2 regions of the Pseudobacillus badius genome follow, and region 2 is predicted to be linked to the other one. Evidence: riboswitches for the same ligand, from Rfam matches in the RefSeq annotation. Region 2 holds a riboswitch; the other holds the start of a gene.
The links. Region 2 has a riboswitch for cobalamin ahead of B1A98_RS09065 ((2Fe-2S) ferredoxin domain-containing protein). Riboswitches for the same ligand answer to the same signal wherever they lie in the genome.

Region 1 (3,134 bases), on a different contig from region 2:
TATGGCTGAACGTGCATGGTCACCGCCGTCCGGAAATTAATCAGGCGATCAAGGAGCAGCTTGAAAAGATTGCCCACTCGACTTTGCTTGGAGCCGCCAATGTGCCGTCTATTCAATTAGCTGAAAAGCTGATCGAGATCTCACCGGATAACTTAACGCGTGTATTTTATTCAGACAGCGGAGCGGAGTCGGTAGAAATAGCGATCAAAATGGCTTATCAATATTGGCAAAACAAAGGAAAAGAGAAAAAAACAAAATTTGTTACACTTGCAAACGGGTATCATGGCGATACGGTGGGGGCGATCAGCGTAGGATCCATCGACATTTATCATCGCGTATACAGCGCATTAATGTTCGATTCATTTGCAGTGCCGTTTCCATCAGCAAGCTGGCATCCTTCAGGGGACGGACAAACAGCGAAGGAGGAGTCGCTCGCGGCTATGCAGACGCTGTTTAAAGAAAGTCATCACGAGATTGCCGGGCTCATTGTAGAGTCGATGGTCCAAGGGGCAGGCGGCATGCATATTATGCCTCCTGGCTATTTAAAGGAATTAGAGAGGCTTTGCCGAGCATTTAATATTCTTTTGATTGTTGATGAAGTGGCGACCGGATTCGGCCGCACGGGCAAGATGTTTGCGGTAGAGCATGAAGACGTAGCCCCGGACATTATGACAGTGGCCAAAGGGATTACGGGAGGGTACTTGCCGATTGCTGCTACGCTGACGACAGAAGAGGTTTATGCAGCGTTCTACGGAGATTATGCCGAGATGAAAACATTTTTTCATGGTCATTCTTATACAGGGAATCAGCTTGGCTGTGCGGCTGCTTTAGCAAACCTCGATATATTTGAGAAAGAAGAGGTAGTGAAGCAAGCTGCTGAGAAAGCGGAGTATATCACTAAATTGTTAGCTGAAATCGCCGAGCTGCCGCATGTGGGGGAAGTACGCCAGCTAGGCTTTATGTGCGGGATTGAAGTGGTAAAAGATCGAACAGCGAAGGAGCCGTTTCCTTCTGAAGAGAGGGTGGCTTACCGGGCGACATTGCGGATGAGAGAGCTCGGGATGCTGACCCGGCCGCTTGGTGATGTGATAGTGTTCATGCCGCCGCTTGCCTCCAGCTATGAACAATTAACAAGAATGGCTGGAATTATGAAGCAAGCGATACTTGAAATCGCCGATTCACCGGCGGTTGCTGAACGGTAATTACTCTTTCATTTAAGCCAAAAAATCCGTCCGCTTATCCGGATGGATTTTTTGGTTTATCAGATGTTTGGGAAAACATTTTTATTGTATTCTTGTGTTTCTTTAGCGGGGATTACAAATGGCGGTCATGCGCCTGATCGCGATCGTTTAAATAAGGATCATCTTCAGGCATCTCGTCAATCCGGCTTGTATCAGAGGAATCGAAGGCTTGGCGAAGAAAGTACACTAAAATAAGAGCAATGGCAAGCAATAGAACAACCAGTCCAATTAAAGTGGCAAGATTCATTTTACCGCTCCTTCCTTTTTTTATTATCCTATTCCACTTTCGGTTTTTCTAAAACATAAAGGTGAAGAATGATGAAAAAAATTAGTGCCAGCAAGCGAAGAATGATTTTAAAATTGTATGAAAGTAAAGTTTTTTTTGTGTATAATGTAGCTAAGCGGAAAACTACATAATTTGGACCAGGTAAAGCCGAATGATCCGGCTTTTTAAAAGGGCAAGCTGGTGAAAGTCCAGCGCGGTCCCGCCACTGTGAATGAAATGCAGCCATTTCATAAGCCAGAAAACCTGCCTGGTTTAGAGCACCGGTAACCTACGCGGATAGGGTGGTGTAAAAGCGGCCTGCTTATTGTTTGTTGCCGGGCGGTCCTTTTTCACTGCATCTCTCCACAGCGTAGAGGTGTTTTTTTATGGATATTTTTTAGAAGAATGAGGGAGAGAAAGTAATGAAGAAGTTATCGAAGTATACGTTGTCTTTTATGCTGGCTGCGGGTTTGCTGGCCGGCTGCGGAAGTGACAAAGCCGCCCCTGAAAAAGAAGAGAAAGCCAATCAGCCGAAAGAAAGCGAGCAAGCGGCTTTTCCTGTAACGATTAAAGATGCTGATGGGAAAGAGGTTGTCATTGAGGAAAAACCGAAGCGGATTGTTTCTCTGATTCCAAGTAATACCGAAATCGCTTATGAGCTGGATTTAGACAAGGAAATTGTAGGGGTATCCGATAACGACAATTATCCAAAAGAAGTGAGCTCCAAGGAAAAAGTGGGCGGTATGGAATATAATATCGAAAAAATTATCGGACTTGACACGGATCTTGTATTGGCCCACGGCTCCGCTCATAACGCTAAGGAAGGTTTTAAGCAGCTGGAGGAAGCGGGAATTGATGTGCTCGTCGTTAACGATGCCCAAAATTTTGATGAAGTGTACGATTCTATTAAAATGATCGGCAAAGCGACAGGCACAAGTGACAAAGCAGAAGATATCGTCACGGACATGAAAGAGGATTTAACTGAAATCGCCGAAAAAGCGAAAGCAATTAAAAAAGAAGAAGAAAAAAGCGTATTTATCGAAGTGTCGCCGGCTCCCGAAATTTACACGCCAGGAAAAAATACGTTCATGCAGGAAATGCTTGATCTGATTCATGCAAAAAATGCAGCAGCTGATCAAGATGGCTGGGGACAAATGACAGAGGAAGCGATTATTAAGAAAAATCCGGATGTTATTATTACAACACATGGCTATTACACGCAAAAGCCAGTGGAAGAAGTACTTAGCCGCAAAGGCTGGGAAACGATAACTGCTGTTAAAAACAAAGACGTTCATGACGTTCATGCTGATCTCGTTAACCGTACGGGTCCGCGTCTTGTTGAAGGAGTAGAAGAACTTGCCGAAGCAATTTATCCAGATGTTTTCAAAAAATAAACTTTCGGCGTACTTGTTTGTCTTTATATTTTTTATTGTCTCAGTATTTGCAGGTATCTCGATCGGAACGGTTCAAGTTCCGGTTCGGGATATCATTTTCTTATTATCCCATCATTTTTTCGGAACGCCGCTCGATGGAGTGGACGCTTCCTTTGATAACATCGTCTGGAAAATCCGTTTTCCGCGAGTGTTGTTAGCTGGTCTTGTCGGAGCTTCTTTGGCGGTGGCAGGCGC
Region 2 (3,134 bases):
GTCCGTCCAACTGTTTTAGCTCCTAGAAACAAGTCAAACTTTCCTTTGCGAAAAACAATGCCGATATCTTCTTTGACCGCTCCGTAGCAAGCCATGCCGCAGCCGTTCACTCCAATTTTCAGTTCTTTCGGCATCTCCATGCCGTCAAACTTTTCGTGCAGCCGTTCAGCGTACGGAATAGCATCCTTTTTCTCGCCATCGCAAAAATCGCAAGCTTTCACAGTGGCTACATCCCCAATCGGCGAAAGCAGAAAACCGGCGTTTTGCAGGTCGGCCGTCAATTGATCCGGCTCTTCTGTCGGCACCCGCAAAATAATTTGATGATGAGGCGTATATTCGATTGAGCCCCTTTCTCCGGCTGCCTTTGAAAGAACAAGCATTTGCCCAGCAGAAAATACCTTGTTCGCCACACCAGGACTGACGGCGACTTCAAAAATGGACTCGATTTTTCGTTGGAACAGCGGCTTGCTGACACTGGATTTTTCTTTTCCATCCAAGAGCTGAAGTGCTTTCATTCCCAGCTTATAGAGATCGCTTTTTTCTTCCTGTCCCCCATGAAGCGCCCATGGCTCATTTTTAGGCTTCAGCCGCTCGTGCGGTTTCAATGGCTGTTTTTCTGATGTTAACGTATATTTACGCTGATAGCCGCGCGGCGTGATCATTTTATTGTCATAGAGAAAGGTGGCTGAATTGCCGATAATAACGGTCGTCAGCATGCCAATGTCATGATCAAGCATATGTTGAAGATCAGTAATGACAACCTGTTCTCGTTCTCTGTACGCACTTTTAACAAGGCCGACCGGTGTATCCGGGGAGCGATGCTTTAACAAGATTCGCTGCGCTTCCGCAATTTGCCTTGTTCTCCGGCCGCTCTTTGGGTTGTATAATGCAATAACAAAATCAGCAGCCCCCGCGGCCTCGATCCGTTTGGCGATGAGCTCCCACGGCGTTAAGTGATCGCTGAGGCTGATCGTACAGGCATCATGCATCACAGGGGCCCCGAGAAGCGAGGCGCATGAATTGATCGCTGACACCCCAGGGACAATCTCTACGCCTACGCCGCTTTCCTCTTTCCAGCCTTGCTCAACAAGTACTTCATAAACAAGCCCCGCCATGCCGTAAACACCGGCATCTCCGCTTGAAATCACGGCCACTGTTTTACCTTGCTCTGCTAGTTTAACGGCTGCCTGCGCACGGCTGACCTCCTCTGACATGCCTGTGCTGATAATCTCTTTGCCTTTAATAAAATCAGCAATCAAATCAACATATGTTTTATAGCCAATAATGCAATCGCTTTCCTTCAGCGCCTCTTTGGCCCGCTCGGTAATATGTTCCGCGCTTCCCGGTCCAAAACCGATGACTAATAATTTTCCCTTCACTTCGTTCGCCCTCCCGCATTTACTTGATCTTTTGCTTTTCTTTCTCTTTAGCTACTCCGGTTACGCGATCATTTTTCAGGGTCATGCCGTTGTCATGCGATGTATACGTAACAGCGTTCTCAACCGGCTCGCCTTGCTGCAGGTGAGAAGCAACAATCTTTTCTGCAAGCTGTTCGTCCACTTCGTGATACCAGGTTCCTTCTGGATAAACGATTACCACACAAGCATCTTTGCAGCGGCCGTTGCATCTCGTTCTCGTCGTATGCACCCGCACATCTAAATCACGTTCTTTAATTTCCTTCCTGATCGCCTGGGTTACCTCTTCCCCGCCTTTTCTCATACAGCTTGATCCGTTGCAAATAAGCACATGATGGTTCATTTCCGTTAAATCCCATGTCGCCATTTCATTCACTCCTCTTTTAAAAGTAGCCCTTTTTAGTGAACAGAGCCTTAAAAACAAAAAAGCCCTTAACTTCGGAGGAAGTTAAGGACTAAGAGCTGCGTATTGAAGCGGCTAAAGGAACGTACAAACAACCGGACATGCCGGCTTTGCTCCATGCACTCATCCTATTCTTCCCTCCGAAGAATGATGGTTCGAAGAAGAAAGCAGGTCTCCTGGCTTACGGATCGCTTTACTCTTGTCCCTTCCCGGCATCACGCCAGTGGCTGTTGACAATTTCATCACCGTTTACAGTAGCGGGGGCTGCATCGGACTTTCACCGATTTCCCTATTATCCCGGAGTTTTATAACTCCTGGGCACTCTCTTCTTATTTATTCAATTTTATGTATGGCATCCTGAATTTTCTAAAATTCTAACTCTTTTTAATAGATTAGCAGGTTATTCATTCATTTGACAAGAAAAATTTTACACAGTTGGACAAATTATAGCTGGTGCAAGCCCGCCTTTTTCGGCCCAAAAGCGACAGAAGGACCAGATACAGAAGCGGAAAGAACAGGCTGCCACTTGGTTTTTTGCTCAATGATCCGCTCAGCCTGTTCTTTCTTTTCGAGAAAACGAGGATCATTTTTTGAAAATAATAAACCAATCACTGTTCCGCTGTGACCGGCAATCACTCCGCAGCCAAATGTTGCCGCCAGATCTGCAAACAAGTCAAAAAAAGGCTTGGAAAGCAGGCGGTCATTTAACGCGGCGCTTTTCGTCGCGGCTGATAGAATGGCCGCTTGGTCTCCTGACAACAACCCTTGATGCAGCTCGTCAAACAGCTGCTTCATGTCGGCCTTCTCGGCAGGCGAATAAGACCGCTTCATCCTGTAATAGCGCTGCGTATTTAAACGGCCGCCGCTATCATAGCCAAGAAGAAACAGCTCCGGTACATTCGGATAAGCATGAAGCAGCTCACCCGTTTGCTGGTTGATTGCATTGATTCCTTCGTACATGACTCCATCAGTCGGCTCAATGGCAGCGGCAATCTTTGCAATATCCGCCCCCTGCAAGCTGGTGCCAAAGCTTGCCGCAACAGCGCGCACCGCAGCTGTCATATCAGCCGAACTGCTCGCCATCCCTTTGCCGACGGGAATTTGAGAAGAGAGGTAAAGCATGCCTCCTGTGTTTTTTCTCAGCCGTTCTAAAGCAAGCTCGGCGGCCTGAACTGCTTTTTTCTTATGTGATTGATGGCTGCGCACTCCTTGGAGACCGTCCGGAACGAACACCGCCCGGCTCTTTATCGGCACCGGCAGTGTAAATAAAAACGGCTGGCCATCCCTTTCTCCCTGAGCCAGCTCTCCAAAGGTGC

Region 1: another riboswitch for cobalamin. It lies ahead of B1A98_RS14180 (helical backbone metal receptor); the one in region 2 lies ahead of B1A98_RS09065 ((2Fe-2S) ferredoxin domain-containing protein).

The regions. Positions count from the first base shown of each region.
Region 1 is NZ_MWMM01000009.1:42,362-45,495, forward strand. Features, by position in the region: gene bioA (adenosylmethionine--8-amino-7-oxononanoate transaminase) at 1-1,202, shown strand, start outside; gene B1A98_RS20515 (hypothetical protein) at 1,315-1,488, opposite strand; cobalamin riboswitch at 1,650-1,792, shown strand; gene B1A98_RS14180 (helical backbone metal receptor) at 1,929-2,900, shown strand; gene B1A98_RS14185 (FecCD family ABC transporter permease) at 2,863-3,134, shown strand, end outside.
Region 2 is NZ_MWMM01000004.1:20,325-23,458, reverse strand. Features, by position in the region: gene cobJ (precorrin-3B C(17)-methyltransferase) at 1-1,379, opposite strand, end outside; gene B1A98_RS09065 ((2Fe-2S) ferredoxin domain-containing protein) at 1,399-1,782, opposite strand; cobalamin riboswitch at 1,968-2,159, opposite strand; gene B1A98_RS09060 (GHMP family kinase ATP-binding protein) at 2,263-3,134, opposite strand, start outside.